Linked DNA regions of Ancylobacter polymorphus. The protein of the gene in region 3 interacts with the protein of the main gene of each other region in a pairwise test. Links are inferred from orthologs where the notes say so. Each region holds a gene or a part of one and is shown on either strand. Other genes may lie near its edges.

What was found.
Region 1: the proteins of pheT (region 3) and secD interact in binary tests that used the Escherichia coli proteins (3 or more experiments, as listed by UniProt). The link is inferred for Ancylobacter polymorphus from one-to-one orthologs.
Region 2: the proteins of pheT (region 3) and K9D25_RS14335 interact in binary tests that used the Escherichia coli proteins (3 or more experiments, as listed by UniProt). The link is inferred for Ancylobacter polymorphus from one-to-one orthologs.

Annotation. Positions count from the first base shown.
Region 1 is NZ_CP083239.1:3,133,220-3,139,140, forward strand. What follows is about bases 2,090-4,971. They hold secD (protein translocase subunit SecD), read left to right. Parts: upstream 2,090-2,672; coding sequence 2,673-4,271; downstream 4,272-4,971. Other genes in these bases: yajC (preprotein translocase subunit YajC), read left to right, coding at 2,282-2,623; secF (protein translocase subunit SecF), read left to right, coding at 4,287-4,971. In the rest of the region: K9D25_RS24950 (M23 family metallopeptidase), read left to right, coding at 1-1,094; K9D25_RS14790 (ATP-binding protein), read right to left, coding at 1,188-2,084; more of secF, read left to right, coding at 4,972-5,252; K9D25_RS14810 (Mth938-like domain-containing protein), read left to right, coding at 5,284-5,661; K9D25_RS14815 (phytoene/squalene synthase family protein), read left to right, coding at 5,701-5,921. UniProt on the Escherichia coli protein: Part of the Sec protein translocase complex. Interacts with the SecYEG preprotein conducting channel. SecDF uses the proton motive force (PMF) to complete protein translocation after the ATP-dependent function of SecA.
Region 2 is NZ_CP083239.1:3,039,082-3,045,119, forward strand. What follows is about bases 1,546-4,544. They hold K9D25_RS14335 (FUSC family protein), read left to right. Parts: upstream 1,546-2,113; coding sequence 2,114-3,976; downstream 3,977-4,544. Other genes in these bases: mdtN (multidrug transporter subunit MdtN), read left to right, coding at 1,546-2,130; K9D25_RS14340 (TolC family protein), read left to right, coding at 4,202-4,544. Outside these bases: K9D25_RS14320 (linear amide C-N hydrolase), read right to left, coding at 1-494; K9D25_RS14325 (YtcA family lipoprotein), read left to right, coding at 832-1,077; more of mdtN, read left to right, coding at 1,081-1,545; more of K9D25_RS14340, read left to right, coding at 4,545-5,518; K9D25_RS14345 (glutamate decarboxylase), read left to right, coding at 5,702-6,038. UniProt on the Escherichia coli protein: Could be involved in resistance to puromycin, acriflavine and tetraphenylarsonium chloride.
Region 3 is NZ_CP083239.1:343,491-349,597, reverse strand. What follows is about bases 21-3,088. They hold pheT (phenylalanine--tRNA ligase subunit beta), read left to right. Parts: upstream 21-385; coding sequence 386-2,791; downstream 2,792-3,088. Other genes in these bases: K9D25_RS01555 (flavin monoamine oxidase family protein), read right to left, coding at 2,811-3,088; pheS (phenylalanine--tRNA ligase subunit alpha), read left to right, coding at 21-264. Outside these bases: more of pheS, read left to right, coding at 1-20; more of K9D25_RS01555, read right to left, coding at 3,089-4,190; K9D25_RS01550 (sulfate transporter family protein), read left to right, coding at 4,462-5,124; nth (endonuclease III), read right to left, coding at 5,128-6,021; K9D25_RS01540 (DUF2244 domain-containing protein), read left to right, coding at 6,020-6,107.

The DNA.
Region 1 (5,921 bases), 2.8 Mb from region 3 along the record:
CCGCCGCGCCGACCGGCGCGGTGCAGAGCGCGCCCATGGCGGCGGCGCCCGGCAATGGCGTGCCGCTGGCCCCGGTCGGTCAGCAGACGGCGAGCGCCTACCCCGCGCCCGGTGCCGCGCCGGCCCCCTATGGTGCGCAGTCCCCCTACGGCGCCCCGGCCTATGGCGCCCCGGTGGCGACCTCGCCCTATGGCGCGCCCGTCCAGCCGGCTCCCACCCAGGTTGCTGCGGCTCCGACGCATCTCTCCTCGCCCGTTCCCGCGCAGCCGGGCTATGGCGGCACGCAGCCGCTTTATGGCAGCCAGCCGCAGCCCCTCGCCGCCGCCACGCCCGCCCCCGTTCGCACGCCGCAGGTCGCGGCGTCCGGCGGTTCGCATGTGGTGGCTCCGGGCGAGACGCTGAGCTCCATCGCCCGCAATTATGGGCTGACGCGCACCGAACTCGCCAATGCCAATGGCATCGACTTCAACACCATGGTGCGCATAGGCCAGAAGCTGACCATTCCGGGCGCGTCCGGCGGGGCGGTGATCGCCGCCGCGCCGAAGCCCGCCGCCACGCCGGCGGCGCCGAAGCCGACCCCCGTCGTCGCCACCGCGCCGGCGACCCCGGCCGCCACTCCCGCGCCGGTCGCCCAGGCTGCGGCGCCGAAGCCGCAGACCATCGCCGCCGTCAAGCCTTCCGAGACTCCGGACGAAATCCGCACCGCCGCTGCGGGCCCGCAGTTCCGCTGGCCGGTGCGCGGGCGCGTCATCTCCGGCTTCGGGCCGAAGCCGGGCGGCCAGCAGAATGAGGGCATAAACATCTCGGTGCCGGAAGGCACGGCGGTGAAGGCCGCCGAGGATGGCGTCGTCGCCTATGCCGGCAGCGAGCTTAAGGGCTATGGCAATCTCGTCCTCATCAAGCACGCCGATGGCTGGGTGACCGCCTATGCCAATAACAGCGCGCTTGAGGTGAAGAAGGGCGACACGGTCAAGCGCGGCCAGGTGATCGCCAAGGCCGGCCAGACCGGCAACGTCTCCTCGCCGCAGCTGCATTTCGAAATCCGCAAGGGCTCGCAGCCGGTCGACCCGTCTCAGTACCTCGCCGGCCTCTGAGCCGCCGCCCTTTCTCGTCCATAAAAACATCAATGGCGGAGCCGCAGCGCTCCGCCATTCGTTTCCGGCGCGACGTTTGGACCTTGGCGCCGGTCAGCGCGGGGCGGCCGGCGGTTCTGTCAGGGCCACGCCCAGCCGCCCCGCGACATCCTGCACATATTGCCACGCCGTCCGCCCCGAACGCGCCCCGCGCGTGGTGGACCATTCCAGCGCCTCCTGCCGCAGAACCTCGGGCGCGATGGGAATCGCGAAATGCGCGACATAGCTGTCGATCATCGCGAGATAATCGTCCTGGCTGCATTTGTGGAAGCCGAGCCAAAGGCCGAAACGGTCGGAGAGCGAAACCTTTTCCTCCACCGCCTCGCCCGGATTGATCGCGGTCGAACGCTCATTCTCCACCATCTCGCGCGCCAGTATGTGGCGGCGGTTTGAGGTGGCGTAGAAGATCACATTCTCCGGCCGCCCTTCGATGCCGCCTTCCAGCACCGCCTTCAGGGACTTGTAGGAGGTGTCGTCGGCGTCGAAGGACAGGTCATCGCAGAAGATGACGAATCGGAACGGCGCCGGCCGCACCAGGCTCATCAGCGCGGGCAGGGTCTCGATATCCTCGCGGTGAATTTCCACCAGCTTGAGCGGCGGCTTGCCCTCGCGGGCCATCTCGGCATTCACAGAGGCGTGGGCGGCCTTCACCAGCGAACTCTTGCCCATGCCGCGCGCGCCCCACAGCAGCGCATTGTTGGCCGGCAGGTCCCGGGCGAAGCGCAGCGTGTTGTCGAGCAGCAGGTCGCGGGTGCGCTCGATGCCCTTGAGCAGGTCCATCTCGACCCGGCTGACACGCGGCACGGCCTCAAGCCGGCGTTCATCGGCGTGCCAGATGAAGGCGTCGGCCGCGGTGAAATCCGCCGTCGCCGGCCGGGCCGGGGCGATGCGTTCGAGCGCCTCGGCGATGCGGGTGAGAACGGCGCCGAGATCAGCGGGTGTGTGCGTCATGGTGAGGCTCCTCCGCGTGGGGGAATAGTCCGTGCGGAGGCGGGCGACAAGAAGAACCGTAACGCCGGGTACGCTTTGCCCACCCGATGCCGCGCACAGTGCGGTGAGGGCGTTTGCAATCGCCGGGCGCCTCAGTATAGTCCGCGCCGCTTCGCCGGGCCTTTCGCCCGCCTTCGATCGACGGACAAGGAACCGACATGTTGATTACGCCCGCCTATGCGCAGGCCGCCCCCGCCGCCGGCGGTACCGACATGCTGATGTCGCTGCTGCCCTTCGTGCTGATTTTCGTGATCATGTACTTCCTGATTCTGCGTCCGCAGCAGAAGAAGGTGAAGGCGCATCAGGAAATGGTGAAGAGCATCCGTCGCGGCGACACGGTCGTCACTTCGGGCGGTCTCATCGGCAAGGTGGCCCGGGTGATCGACGACAGCGAGATCGAGCTGCAGCTTTCCGAAGGCGTGAAGATCCGCCAGCTGCGTGGCATGATCTCCGAGGTTCGCGCCAAGGGCGAGCCGGCCAAGGAAGACACCGAGTCCTGAGCGCTGACCTCTTGCGGCCGTAGCCGTTCGCGCGGCCGGAAGGAACCCCATGCTTTACTTCTCGAAATGGAAGGCGTTCGCGATCCTGGCGGTCTCGGCCATCATCTGCCTGATGGCCGTGCCGAGCCTGTTGTCGCCATCCGCCTATGACAGCCTGCCGCACGTCCTCCAGCGCAAGATCGTGCTGGGCCTCGACCTTCAGGGTGGGTCCTACATTGTCCTGCAGGTCGACGCCCAGTCCGTGCGCAAGATCCGCCTTGAGCATCTGCGCGATGACGCGCGTCGCGTGCTTCGCGATGCCAAGATCGGCTATACCGGCCTCGCCATTCAGGGCGACGCGGTGCAGGTCCGCATCCGCGACGGGCAGGATGTCGACGCGGCGCTGACCCAGCTGCGGGCCCTTGCCCAGCCGCTGGGCGGCGCGATGTCGACCAGTGGCCAGCTCGACACCGATGTCTCGCGCGATGGCAACACCATCTCGCTCTCGCCCACGTCGGCCGGCATCCAGTCGCGCACCATCCAGGCGGTGTCGCAGTCCATCGAGATCATCCGCAAGCGTATCGACCAGCTCGGCACCACCGAGCCGTCGATCCAGCGCCAGGGTGCCGACCGCATCCAGGTGCAGGTGCCCGGCCTGCAGGACCCGTCGCGCCTCAAGGCGCTGCTGGGCCAGACGGCGCAGCTGAGCTTCCGCCTCGTCGACAACACGATGAGCGCGCAGCAGGCGCTGCAGGGGCGCCCGCCGGCGGGCACCGACGTGCTCTATTCCCAGGACAATCCCCCGGTTCCCTATCTGATCGAGCAGCGCGTCCTCGTCGCCGGCGAGGACCTCACCGACGCGCAGCCGAGCTTCGACCCGACGACGCGCGAGCCGGTGGTGACCTTCCGCTTCAACACCAACGGCGCCCGCCGCTTTGCCGAGGCGACGCAGGCCAATGTCGGCCGGCCCTTCGCCATCATTCTCGACAACCACGTGATCTCCGCGCCGGTCATCCGCGAGCCGATCATGGGGGGCTCGGGTCAGATCAGCGGCAATTTCACCGTGCAGCAGGCGAACGATCTCGCCATCCTGCTGCGGGCCGGCGCGCTGCCGGTGCCGCTGCAGGTGGTGGAAGAGCGCACCGTCGGCCCCGGCCTCGGCGCGGATTCGATCCGGGCTGGCCTCATCGCCTCCATTGTCGGCGCGACCCTGGTGGCGCTGTTCATGGTCGCGACCTATGGCCTGTTCGGCGTCATCGCCAACATCGCGGTCGCGATCAATGTCGGCATGATCTTCGGCGTGCTGGCCATGCTGGGGGCGACGCTGACCCTGCCCGGCATTGCCGGCGTGGTGCTCACCGTCGGCATCGCGGTCGACTCCAACGTGCTGATCTATGAGCGCATCCGCGAGGAGGCGAGGGCGGGACGCTCGGCGATCTCCGCCATCGACGCCGGCTTCTCGCGCGCGCTGGCGACGATCCTCGACTCGAACATCACCACCTTCATCGCGGCGGCGGTGCTGTTCTATGTCGGTTCCGGCCCGGTGCGCGGCTTCGCCATCACCTTCGGCATCGGCATCATCACCACCGTGTTCACCGCCTTCACGCTGACCCGCCTTATGGTGGCGCTGTGGGTGCGCTGGCAGCGCCCCCAGCGCGTGCCGATCTGAGAAAGGCGAGCTTCCATGCGTCTGCTCCGCATCGTTCCGGACGACACGAATTTCGACTTCATCCGCTTCCGGCGGATCAGCTTCCCGATCTCGGCCCTGCTGTCGATCGTGGCGCTGGTGGCGTTCTTCACGCTCGGCCTCAATTTCGGCATCGACTTCAAGGGCGGCACGCTGCTTGAGGTGCGCTACGCCAACAACACGCTGAACATCTCCGATGTCCGCTCCCGCCTCGAGTCGCTCGACCTTGGTGAAGTGCAGATCCAGGAGATCGGCAATGACGGCGAGGTGCTGATCCGCGTCGCCCAGCAGCCGGGCGGCGAGCAGGCGCAGCAGGCCGTGGTCGGCAAGGTGCGCGCGGCGCTCGGCGACGGCGTCGAGTATCGCCGCGTCGAGGTGGTCGGCCCGCGCGTCTCGCAGGAATTGCTGAGCTACGGCATCGTCGGACTGATGATGGCGGTGTTCTGCATCCTGGTTTACCTGTGGTTCCGCTTCGAGTGGCAGTTCGCCCTCGGCGCCTCGATCGCCAACTTCCACGACATCGTGCTCACCATCGGGTTCATGGCGATCTTCCAGATCGACTTCGACCTGACCAGTGTGGCTGCGCTGCTGACCATTCTCGGCTACTCGCTGAACGACACGATCGTCATCTATGACCGCATCCGCGAAATGCTGCGGCGCTACAAGAAGATGCCGACCGAGGAACTGCTGAACGCCTCGATCAACTCCACCCTGTCGCGCTCGGTCATCACCCATGTCACGGTGACGCTGGCGCTGCTGGCGCTGGTGCTGTTTGGCGGGCGGGCGATCCATTCCTTCTCGGTCACGATGATGTTCGGCGTGGTGCTGGTCGGCACCTACACCTCCATCTTCATCGCCTCGCCGCTGCTCATCTATCTCGGGGTTTCCACGCGGGCGATGGCGGAAAAGGCGGAGAAGGAAGCCAAGAGCGCCAACACCAAGGCGGAACGCCTCGCGCCGTGAGCGCGGGCGTCCCCATGCGGAAGGCCGGCTGATGGCGACGCCCGACGCCCATCTCCCGTATCAGGTGCCGATCGACGGCTATGCGCGCGGCGCGTTCCACTTCGCGGGCATGGCCTCGGCCGGCTCCATCCTCGCGCTGCCCTCCGGCATCCATGCCTGGTCACCGCTGGAGCCGCGCGAGATTGATGAAGCCGCCCTCGCGCGGGTCTTCGCCGAGGCGGGCAGCTTCCAATTGCTGCTGATCGGCACCGGCGTCGACCCCTGGCCGCTGCCCGAGGCGCTGCGCTGGCGGCTGCGAGATGCCGGGCTCTCGGTCGATACCCTCCCTACACGGTCGGCCGCCTCGACCTATAATGTGCTTCTGGCGGAAGGCCGCCCGGTCGCCGCCGCGCTGCTCGCGCTGCCCTGAGGCGCGGCCGCCTCACGCCAACCCTTCCGGACCCATCACATGAGCCGTCCGAGCCTGACCACGCCGACGGAGTATTGCGCGGCGCTGGTGCGCGACCTCGACCGCGACCGCTACGTCGCCGACCTGTTCGCCCCGGCCGAGCGGCGCGGTGCGCTGTTCGCGCTACATGCCTTCAACGCCGAAGTGGCGCGGGTGCGCGAGGCGATCACCAACCCGCTCGCCGGCGAGGTGCGGCTGCAATGGTGGCGCGAGGCGCTGGC
Region 2 (6,038 bases), 2.7 Mb from region 3 along the record:
CCGGTCGCGTCGTGCACCACATAATGGAAGGGGGATTCCACCCCGCCGAGGATCGCCAGCGGCACCAGCAGGATCGGCTGCGCCGCCACCGCTTCCTTCACCTGCGCCACCGTCGCGAACTGGCCGAGGCACCAGCTGCCGAGATCGGAGGCGGAGAGCACGGCCTGCGTCATCTCCACGCCGCGCTGCTTGCCGCCGGCGGTGGGGTAGGACAGCAGGCTGAAGGTCAGCCCCTGGTCGTTCAGCCCTTCCAGCACCTTGAGATCGGCAAGGCCGATGGGCGCCTCGGCGGTGGGGACGCGCCCCGGCATGGTGACCGCGAGCATGGCGTGGCGCGCCCGGTACTCCACCGGCGCGTGACCGTCCACCTGCGAGCTTGTAGCGAAACCGGCGGGGAAATACGCCATCTGGTAGGGCAGATCGAGCGTGAGTTCGAGCGTGCGGCCGAAATAGGCCCTGCCGTCCGCGTCGCGATAGCCGAGCGATGTGCACATAAGGTGCGTCCTCCGGTTCGGGCGAGGGGCGGCGCCCCGCCGCGTCTCTCCTGTCGCGCCGCCGACGGGCGGCGGGTCTGTTGCGGCGCGGCGGGTATTCAGCCGCCCCCCCGGTTGGTGGCATGATTCAGCCGGTGGCGAAAGCCCGCGCGGCGCCCGCCGCGTCGCGACAACCGAAATTTGCCCTAGCGGCAAGGGCTTGCTACCCCTTTACCCGACGTCTCCGACTCGGGGGCTCTGCCGGAGAGCGACGTTGGCCTTTTGGTGTTCCGCCACAGCTGCTGCGGGCCGGTTTTTGCCCCGCCGCCAGGCTGGTGCGCTGCTGCGCGCCGGGGCCGTGAGCTTTGCTAGCCTGCCCCTCGCCGGTTGCCTCTCGGCGGGCGCGCCGGCCATCCCGCTGTTCGGCGCCTATTTCCCGTCCTGGCTGCTCTGCGCCTTCATCGGCATTCTCGGCGCGGTTCTGGTGCGGCTGGTCTTCATCCGCGCCGGCATCGACGACGCGCTGCCCATCCGCCTGCCGGTCTATATCTGCATCGCCGCCGCCATCGGCTTTGCCGTCTCGCTTCTCGGCTTCGGGCGCTAGACGGTGGAGGAGCACACGCACCCCGCCCCCCGCCGCAGCCTCGGCGTGCTGGTGAGCCTTCTTGCCCTCGCCGGGGCGGTTCTGCTCGGCTGGCACTATCTGCGCGATGCCGAGATGAACCCGCTGTCGCAGGACGCGGAGCTGACGGCGGATGTCACCGCCATCGCCGCCTCCGTGCCCGGCCGCATCGCCACCATCGCGGTGCGCGAGAACCAGGCGGTGGCCAAGGGCGAGCTTCTGTTCGCGCTCGACCCCGCCACCTATGAATTGCAGGTGGCGCAGGCGCGGGCCGACCTCGCCCTCGCCGAGGCGGGGCTGGCTGACAAGCAGCGCGCGGTGACCGCCGAGCGCGCCAATGCGGTGATCGCGCAGGAACAGGTGACGCGGGCGCGGCAGAATCTCGCCCTCGCCACCCAGACCCTCGCCCGGCTGGAGGCACTGCGGCCCAAGGGTTATGTCAGCGCCCAGCAGGTGGACGACGCCGCCACTGCCAAGCGCGACGCCGAGGTGAGCCTGAAACAGGCGCTGCAACAGGAAGCGGCGGCCCTCGCGCTGGTCAGCGACACGGCGGCGGCGGTGGCGCTGGTGGAAGCCCGGCGCGCGGCCCTGGCCATCGCCGAGCGCGCTCTGACCGACACCAAGGTCGTCGCCCCGTTCGATGGCAAGGTGGTGGGGCTGGAGACGGCGGTGGGCGAATATGTGCTGCCGGGCCAGTCGGTCTTCGTGCTGATCGACACCGGCGCCTGGTACGCCTCCGCCGCCTTTGTCGAGACCGAGCTGGCCGGCATACGCGTCGGCAATTGCGCCACGGTCTACACCCTCGCCAACCGCGCGGTGAAGATGCGCGGCCGGGTGGAGGGTATTGGCTGGGGCGTGCAGTCGACCGAGCAGATCACTCTGCCGCGCAAGATGCCGATCGTGCCCAAGAGCCTCGACTGGGTGCGGGTGGCGCAGCGTTTCCCGGTGCGCATCCGCCTGCTCGACCCTGCCGCCGATCTCATGCGCATCGGCGCCTCCGCCACCGCGACCGTGCACCATGACACGGACTGCTGAAGCGCCCGGCGGCGGTCTGCTGCGCGAGGTCTGGGCCGACCTCCAGCCGACGCCCGGCCGCTTCGCCATGACCTGGCGGATCGCACTGCTCTGTGCGCTCGTCTGCGGCACGGCGATGCTGTACAAGGTGCCCGAGGCGGCGATCAGCTGCTACCTCATCATTTTCCTCACCAAGCCCAACGGGGCGGAAAATGTCGGGCAGGCGCTCGGTCTCATCGTCCTCGTAAGCCTCATCGTCCTCCTCATCGCACCGATCATCCAGTGGACGGCGGAGCTGCCGCTGCTGCGGATCGTGGTCATCGCCGCCACCTCCTTCGCCTTTCTCTACCTCAGCTCAGCGTCCCAATTGGGCGAGATCGGCGCCATCATCGCCCTCGTCATCGCCTTCGTGCTGACCCTGGTCGACCAGGTGCCGGCCGGGGAAATCGTCACGCGCGGCCTGCTCTATGCCTGGCAGATGGCGGTTATGCCCATGGTATTGCTGGCGCTTTTCTCCTTGGTGCTCGGCACGTCGCCGCATCGCCTGCTGCGCCAGACGCTGGTGGAACGGCTTGAGGCGGCGGCGCAGGCTCTCGCCGGCCAGGGGCGGCGGGCGCTCAATGCGGCGCTGGCGGAGGGGCTGGAGGCCGACGCCAAGCAAATCATGCTGGCGCGCCTGTTCCACACCGCGCCGACGCGCGCCCTCGACCGACTTTCTGCTTCCGCTGCAACGACTTATCGCCTGTTGCTGGCGGTGGCCGCGCTGCCGCCCGGCACCGTGGAGAGCGGGCTGGCGCAGCGTTGTCGCGCGGCAGCCGAGGCGCTCCGCGCCGGTCGCCGGCCCGATCCGGACGCCGCCGCCAGCGAGGGCGAGGGGCCGCGCGCCGCCATCGCACAGGCACTGGACGACCTCGGAAAAGACAAGGATGTCAAGGGGTTGGTTGCCTCAAAGCCGCCCTTTCTCGCACCCGATGCCTTCACCAATAGCGACCATCAACGCTACGCGCTGAAGACCACCGCGGCGGCGATCGCCTGCTATCTCATCTATTCGCTGATCGACTGGCAGGGCATCCACACCGCTATGGTCACCTGCTACGTCGCCGCCCTCGGCACGACCGGCGAGACGGTGCACAAGCTGGCGCTCCGCATCGCCGGCTGCCTTGTCGGCGCAGCTTTGGGGCTCGCGTCGATCCTGTATATTATCCCGCATCTTCAATCGGTTGGCGGGTTGATGGGGCTGGTGTTCGCCGGCGTTCTGGTCGCCGCCTGGGTGTCGTCGGGCAGCGAGCGCATCTCCTATGGCGGCGTGCAGATTGGCCTCGCCTTCCTTCTCACCATCCTCAACGGCTTCGGTCCCAGCACCGACATGGACGCCGCCCGCGACCGCGTCGTCGGAATTTTGCTAGGCAATCTCGTGGTTTATCTCGTCTTCACGCAGATATGGCCGAAAAGCGCGGTGGTCGATGTGCGCGAAAGGCTCGCCCGGGCGCTGGCCGCACTGGCGCGGCTGGCGACGCTCGATCCCGTCGCCCGCCGCCAGGCGGTGGCGGAGGCGGCGACCGTGGAGACCGAACTCGCCAAGTCGCGGGAAGTGCTGGCGCTTTTGCCCTTCGAGCCGGCACGCCTGCGCCCGTCCGCGACCACCGAACGGCGTCTTCACCGGCTGGCGGAGGAGGCCGGCGCGGTGCTGCCGGCGCTGATCTTCGCCCCTGACGTGCCGACCGACACCGCGCAGCGCTTTGCCGAGGCGGCGGAACGGCTCGGCCGGCAAGAGGCCGGGCAGGGGGAGCCCGTCGCCAAGCCTGCCGAGCCCGCGGACGCGCTCGCCCATCGGGCCGAACGCATTGCCACACTGGCGGCGGGGTAGGGCATGGCCGCGCATCGTCTTCGCCACCACGCATTGCTGCCCTTAGTCGTTGTTGTAGCGGGCCTTTTTCTTGCGGGCTGCGCGACGAGCGCTCTGAAAACGGCGCCCCAGGACCCCGCGCAGCCCTGGACGCCGGAGGGCGCCGCTGCTTCCACTGGCGCGAGCGGTGCGGCGGAAGCGTCGGCCAAGGTGTTCAGCGTCCCGGCCGAGCCGGACGTCGCCCAGATGCAGCCTACCCCGGGCATCGATCCGCGCCGCGCCTATGGGCTGCCCGAACTTATCGACATCGCCCAGATGCAGAATCCGCAGACCCGCATCGCCTGGCAGCAGGCGCGGCAGGCGGCGTTGAGTACGGGCATGGTGGAAGCCACCTATCTGCCCTTCATCTCGGCCAATGTCATCGGCGGCTGGCAGGACGTGTCGTCGACGCTGCCGGTCACGGTGGGCAGCGTGAACCAGGTGTCGAGCCGGGTTGAGGGCGTGTCGCCGCAGGTGGCGCTGCAATGGCTTGTATTCGATTTCGGCCAGCGCGACGCGTTGCATAAGGCCGCCCGCCACAACGCGACCGCCGCTAATATCCTGTTCAACGGCACGCATCAGAAGATCATCCACGATGTGACGCGCGCCTATTTCCTCTATGGCGCGGCGCGCAGCCGCGTACGGATTGCCGAGCAGAATGCGGCCAATGCCCGCAAGATCTCGGCGGCGGCGCAGGCGCGGAACGATCAGGGGCGCGGCACGACGGTGGAGGTGGCGCAAGGACGGCAGCTGGTGGCGCAGGCGCAGTTCGGCCTCGTGCAGGCGCAAGGCGCTGAGCGCGATGCCTACCAACTGCTGATGGGCGCGATGGGCGTGTCCCCGCTCACCCGCATCACCGTCCGCGAACCCGGCCGGCGGGCGCTGCCAGCCTCGGTGGGGACGCCGACGGAAGAGATGATCAAGGCAGCGCTCGCCCGCCGACCGGATGTGCTGGCGTCGTTCTCCGCGATGAAGGCGACCCGCTCCGCCCTCGGTGCCGCGGAGGCGGAGTTCATGCCCAAAGTGTTCCTCGGCGCGGTCGCAGCGGGTGGAGGGGCGAGCTTCAGCGCCACCGGCCTGCCGACCATCGGCCAGCAGGCCTCGACCACCGGCGTGCTGCTGGGGGTGACGATGCCGCTCTACGATGGCGGGCTACGGGCAGCGCAGCTGAAGAAGGCGGAAGCATTGGCCTCCACCAGCGAGGCGACGTTCGAGGCGACCCGCGACGCGGCCGCCCGCGAGATCGTCATCGCCGCCGATACGCTGCGCTCGGCGCTGGCCTCCTACCGTGCGGCAACGGCGCTCGCCGAAGCTGCGGCGGTAACGTATGACGCGGCGCTCGGCGCCTATGAGAGCGGCGTCGGCGATATCACCGCCGCCACCACCGCCGAAAGCGGGCTGCTCACCGCCCGGCTGGCGCAGTCCGACGCCCATGCGGCCTCACTGGTCGCTGCGGGCAATCTCGCCTTCGTGCTCGGCGCGATGGCCTCGCGCGAGGTGCCCGCCGCACTCGACGCCCGCTGAGGCACCGAAAGGGAGGCGTCGGCTAAGGCGGCGCCACTCGCTTGCCTTCGGCGCCCCCATGTCGCTTACTCCAGCGGCTTCACCAGCCCGAAAAGGACGCCAGCCTTGACGCCCGAAAAGTCCAGCACCGCTCTGCGCGACGATCTCCTCGACGATATCTATTCCTCGCCCGACCTGCTGGGAATGCTGCCGAAATCCGGTTTCCCGGTCGTCCAGAGGGAGCCGCGCCATGTGTTTGCGGCGGTGCGCGACGAACTGATGCTGGACGGCAATTCGCGCCAGAACCTCGCCACCTTCTGTCAGACCTGGGTGGATGACGAGATCCGCGATCTCATGGAATTGTCGATCGACAAGAACATGATCGACAAGGACGAGTACCCGCAGACGGCCGAAATCGAGGCGCGCTGCGTGCGCATGCTGGCCGACCTCTGGAACGCGCCCGATCCCCTCACCACGCTTGGCTGTTCCACCGTTGGCTCGTCGGAAGCGGCGATGCTGGGCGGGCTCGCGCTCAAGTGGC
Region 3 (6,107 bases):
GGCGAGATCCGCTTCGGCGAGGGCTCCGACTGGCTGGAGATTCTCGGCTGCGGCATGGTGCATCCGAATGTGCTGCGCAATTGCGGGCTCGACCCGGACGAGTATCAGGGCTTCGCCTGGGGCATGGGCATCGACCGCATCGCCATGCTGAAATACGGCATGCCGGACCTGCGCGCCTTCTTCGAGGCCGATGTCCGCTGGCTCGCCCATTATGGCTTCCGCCCGCTCGACTTCCCGACACTGGCGGGCGGGCTTTCGGCCTGATCCGTCTCCCGGATGGCGATTGGCCGATCCGGGACCGCCTTCCTCGCCTTAATCGTCCTAATACGATCCCGGCTCTGTGCTTCGCTCCGGCCGGGATGACGCCTGACAAAGGGCTTGTCCGATGAAATTCACCCTCTCCTGGCTGCGCGAGCATCTTTCCGGCGACTACGGGCTCGACGACGTGACCGGCGCGCTCAACCGCATCGGGCTGGAAGTGGAAGGCGTCGAGGACAAGGCGGCCAAGCTCAAGGGCTTCACCATCGCCTATGTGCTCTCCGCCGTTCAGCACCCGAACGCGGACAAGCTGCGGGTGTGCCTCGTCGACACCGGGACCGGCGACCCGGTGCAGGTGGTGTGCGGCGCGCCGAACGCCCGCACCGGTATGAAGAGCGTGTTCTCCCCGCCCGGCACCTATATTCCCGGCAAGGACATCACGCTCGGCATCGGCTCGATTCGCGGCGTGGAGAGCCGGGGCATGCTGTGCTCGGCCGCCGAGCTTCAGCTGTCGGAAGATCATGACGGCATCATCGACCTGCCCGATGACGCGCCGGTGGGCGCCACTTATGTCGATTGGATCGGCCTTGACGATCCCGTCATCGAAATCGCAGTGACGCCGAACCGGGCCGATGCGCTCGGCGTGCACGGCATCGCCCGCGATCTTGCCGCCGCCGGTCTCGGCCGGCTGGTGGAAGACGCGATCGCTCCGGTGAAGGGCACTTATCCCTGCCCGGTGTCCGTCACCATCACGGAGGACGCCCCGTGCCCGGCCTTCGCGCTGCGCCTCATTCGTGGCGTCAAGAACGGCCCGTCGCCGGAGTGGCTGCAGGCCAAGCTGCGGGCCATTGGGCTGAGGCCGATCAACGCTTTGGTCGATGTCACCAACCTGCTGACCTTCGACCAGAACCGGCCCCTGCATGTGTTCGACGCGAAGAAGGTGCACGGCAATCTGGTCGTGCGCCGCGCGCAGGCGGGTGAGAGCCTGCTCGCGCTCGACGGCAAGACCTATGCGCTCGACGCCACCATGTGCGTCATCGCCGACGACAAGGGCGTGGAATCGCTCGCCGGCGTGATGGGCGGCGAGGAGACGGGCTGCGACGCCGAAACCGTTGACGCTCTTGTCGAATCCGCGCTGTGGGAGCCGATCAACATCGCCCAGACCGGCCGCAGGCTGGGGCTGAATTCCGATGCGCGCTTCCGTTTCGAGCGCGGCATCGACCCCGCCTTCACCCTTCCTGGACTGGAACTGGCCACCCGGCTGATCCTCGATCTGTGCGGCGGCGAGGCTTCCGACATCGTGCTGGCGGGCGCGATTCCCGACACCACAAGGGTGATCGACTTCCCGCTGGAGCTGACCGAAAAACTGACCGGTCTGGTCGCCAGTGAGACCGAACAGACCGACACGCTCACGTCGCTCGGCTTCGCCGTGGAGGGCACCACCGGCACGGTGCGCGTCACCCCGCCGAGCTGGCGCGGGGACATCGAGGGCAAGGCCGATCTCGTCGAGGAAGTCATCCGCATCGTCGGTCTCGACCGCGTGCCCTCGCTGCCGTTCCCGCGCGACGAGACCGCGCGCAAGCCGGTGCTGACCACGCTGCAGCTTCGCACCCGCAAGGCCAAGCGCGCGCTTGCCGCGCGCGGGCTGGTGGAGGCCGTCACCTGGTCCTTCGTGCCGAAGCCGCAGGCGGAGCTGTTTGGCGGCGGGCAGCCGGCGCTCGCGCTCGCCAACCCGATCGCCGCCGACCTCTCGGATATGCGCCCCAGCCTGCTGCCAGGGCTGGTGCGTTCCGCGCAGGCCAATGCCGATCGCGGCTTCGGCGATGTCGCGCTGTTCGAGGTCGGGCAGGTGTTCAAGGGCGACCGCCCGCAGGACCAGTTCATCGCGGCGACCGGCATCCGCCGCGCAACGGCGAAGCCGACCGGCGCCGGGCGGCATTGGTCCGGCAAGGCGGCGGGCGTCGATGCGTTCGACGCCAAGGCGGACGCGCTGGCGCTGCTCGCCGCCTGCGGCGCGCCGGTGGCGAATCTACAAATCTCGACCGACGCGCCCGCCTGGTTCCATCCCGGCCGTTCCGGCAGCTTCCGGCTCGGACCGAATGTGATCGGCCATTTCGGCGAACTGCACCCGTCGGTGCTGGAGGCGCTGGATGCGGCGGGGCCGCTGGTCGGCTTCGAGGTGCTGCTCGAACGCATCCCCGAGCCCAAGGCCAAGGCGACGCGGGTGAAGCCGCTGCTGGAGCTGATCCCCTTCCAGCCGGTGGAGCGCGACTTCGCCTTCGTGGTGGCGCGGGGCGTCGCCGCCGGCGACATGGTGAAGGCGGCGGCCGGCGTCGACCGCAAGCTGATCACCGGCGTGAACGTGTTCGACCTCTATGAGGGGCCGGGCATCGACGCGGACAAGAAGTCGGTGGCGCTTTCCGTCACGCTGCAGCCGCGCGAGAAGACGCTGACCGATGCCGAGATCGATGCGGTCGCGGCGAAGATCGTCGCCGAAGTGGCGAAAAAGACGGGCGCCACGCTTCGGGGCTGACCTCCGTCGACCGCGAGGCTCAGGCCGGGCCGTCGCCGAACAGGCGTAGCGCCCGGCCGGCGGCTTCCTCGCCGGAGACCCAGGCGCCGGCCAGCGTGCCCCAGCCGGTTTCCGGCACATAGTCGCCGGCAAGGAAAATGCGGTTCTGCACCGTGTCGGTGAAGACCCGGCGCTGCGCCCCCTGGCCGGGCAAGGCCGGGCTCAGCGCGCCGCGGATCAGCGGGTCTTGCCCCCAGCGCGAGGCCACCACCTCGGAAACCGCCGTCTCCGCGCCGGGGAAGTTGGTGCGGAGCCAGCCCTGCGCCAGCGGCAGGGCGGCCTCCGCCCCCTTCTCGGCAATGGCGCGGGCCGGCGCGTCGCCGAAAGTGAGCACATGCAGCTCGCCGCCATTGATGCGGCCGCGCAGCAGCGCCGGCACGGTGGCGTTGGCCTTGGCCAGCACGGTTTCGTTCGGCTGCAGGCCGAGCGGATTGCCGGCAAGGCGGAACGCCACCTGTTCGAGATAACCGGCGGGAATCGCCCGTAGTGCCGTCACCAGCCGTGTCGGCAGCACCGGGTTGAAGCGGATCGCGCCCGCGGCCAGCACGGGGGCCGGCACGGCGAGCACGATGGCGCGGGCGCGGATCGGCATGCGCTGCCCGCGCACGCTCACGCTGTGGAAGCGCCCGCCATTGGTGATGAGCGTGACCGGCGCGTCCCTCTGCACATTCACCCAGGCGCCGAGCGCTTCCATCAACGCGCCGACACCGAAAGGGCTCGTCGTGTCGTCCGGCCGGGCGTCCCGGCGGGCGAGATCGAGCGCGGAGAGGGCGGCGAGAGTGCGCCCGCAGCTCAGGGGGCCAAGAAACTGCGCCACCGTGGCGGCCCACGGTCCGCCGGAGCCGGGTGTGCCCTTGGCCGGCGGCGGGGCGTTTGCGAGGGCTTGCGCCGCCGCCATATCCTTGCCGCCCTCGATGGCCGCGAGCATGTCCCGCCGCGACGCGCCCAATGTGGCGGTGAAGGCGTCATAGGCGCTTTCGCGCACCTCGCGCCCTTCCGCGAACAGGCGCCGTCCCGAGGGGAGGGGAACGAGCGTCTGCCCGGCCGCCAGCGCGGCGGCACCCAGCGTGCCGTCGCCGCCGGCGAAACAGCCGGCGCCGAGATCGACCTTGAGCCCGAAGGCGCTCTCCGTGCGGGCCCGCCCGCCCAGACGCGGCCCGGCCTCCAGCAGCACATAGGAGCGCTTGGCTTCGGCGACCCGGCGGGCGGCGGCGATGCCGGCCGCGCCGCCGCCGATGATGACGACATCGACATCGCTGGCCCCGGCCTGGGCGAGGGCCGAAGTCGGCAGCAGCGCGGCCGAGGCGGCAGCGAGGAAGTGGCGGCGGTTCAGCGTGCCGGGGAGGCGCGTTCGGATCATAAGGCGGGTACTCATGCAATGAGGCGGGCAGGCTAGCATGCCCGGCCGGGCGGGCGAAGGCGCCAGCCGCCATGGCTACCGCGAGGAGGGGAGACGCCGGCTAAAGGCTTGCGCTGAATCATGTTTTGTTCGTGGAGAACGAATCGGGACTCGCAGGCGCGTGGCGCGAATCAAGCCCGAACGTGCCCGCGCCGCTGGCGATCGGACCGGCGCGGCTTGAGCGGCGGGGCCGGGCGCCCTACCTAGGGGCGGTTGCCAGAGGGGGAACTCGATGCTGCGGGACGCGATCACGGCCTTCGCCCAGACCTTTTCGCCGGAGTATCGCCGCGTGCTGCTGCGCTCGGTCGGCCTCGCCATCGGGCTCTTGATCGCGCTCGGCGTCGGGGCGCATTACGCGCTGACCTATTTCGTCGCGCTGGACCTGCGCTGGGCGGAGATCACCATCGATATTCTCGCCGCCTTCGGCATCTTCATCGGCGCGATTTTCCTGGTGCCGCCGGTGACTTCGCTCGTCGCCGGCCTGTTTCTCGACGATGTCGCCGCGCAGGTGGAGCGCAGCGATTTCCCGCTGGAGCCGGAGGGGCAGGCGCTGCCGATTGCCCGTTCGCTCTGGCTCACCGTGAAATTCTTCGGCGTCATGCTGGCGGTGAACCTGGTGGCGCTGCTGCTCCTGCTCGTGCCGGGGGTGAACCTCGTCGTGTTCTATGTCGCCAATGGCTATCTGCTCGGCCGGGAATATTTCCAGCTCGCGGCCATGCGCTACCGCAGCGAGGACGAGGTGGCGCTGCTGCGCCGCCACCACGCGGGGGCCATCTTCCTCGGCGGGCTGGTGATCGCCGCCGTGGTGTCGGTGCCGATCCTCAACCTCATCACCCCTGTGTTCGCCACCATCTTCATGGTGCGGCTGCACAGGCGGCTGTCGCGGGCCGGGTAAAGCTCAGGCCGGCGTCTTTTCCGGCCAGCGGCACAGGTCGGCGATCAGGCAACGCGGGCAGTCCGGCTTCAGCGCCTTGCAGACATAGCGCCCGTGCAGGATCAGCCAGTGATGGGCGTGCAGCTTGAAGCGGTTGGGAATGATGCGCTCCAGCCCCAGCTCCACCTCCAGCGGCGTCTTGCCCGGCGCCAGCCCGGTGCGGTTGGCGATGCGGAACAGATGCGTGTCGACGGCGATGGTTGGCAGGCCAAAGGCGATGTTGAGCACCACATTGGCCGTCTTGCGGCCGACGCCGGGCAGGGTTTCCAGCACCTCCCGATCGGCCGGCACCTGCCCGCCATGCTCAGCGAGGAGGCGGCGGGAGAGTTCGACCACATTCTTCGCCTTGCCGCGATAAAGGCCGAGCGTGCGGATGTGCTGCGCTACCCCCTCCTCGCCCAGCGCCACCATCGCCGCCGGGGTGGGGGCGGCCTTGAACAGGCCGCGTGTCGCCTTGTTGACGCCGGCATCGGTGGCCTGGGCCGAGAGCACCACCGCCACCAGCAAAGTGAAGGGGTCGTGATGCTCCAATTCGCCTTCGGGATGCGGGTTGGCGGCCTCGAAGCGGGTGAAGGCGGTGACGATCTCCGCGTCGCTCCACGGCCGGAAGGCGCCACCGATGGCGGCGGCCGCCGCATTGGCCACGGCCCGCCGGCGGGCGGGGCGGGTGGCGGACTGCTGTTCCAGCGCGGCCAGAGCGGCCTTGGTTTTAGCGGTGAGGCGTGAGGCCTTGGCGCCGCGCGCCGGGGCGGGCGCGGCAGGGCTGGGCTTCGCCGGCGCCTGCTTGCGCGGGCGCGCGCTGGGTCGCACCGAATCCTTGTCCTCATCCGCCATTTTCGACCTATAATGCGGGCCCATGAGCGCTGCCAATACCGCCTTTCCGAAAGAGGGCGCCGGCTTGGACGAGCCGGAGCTGTTTTCCGTGCGCTACCAGCCCCACCGCT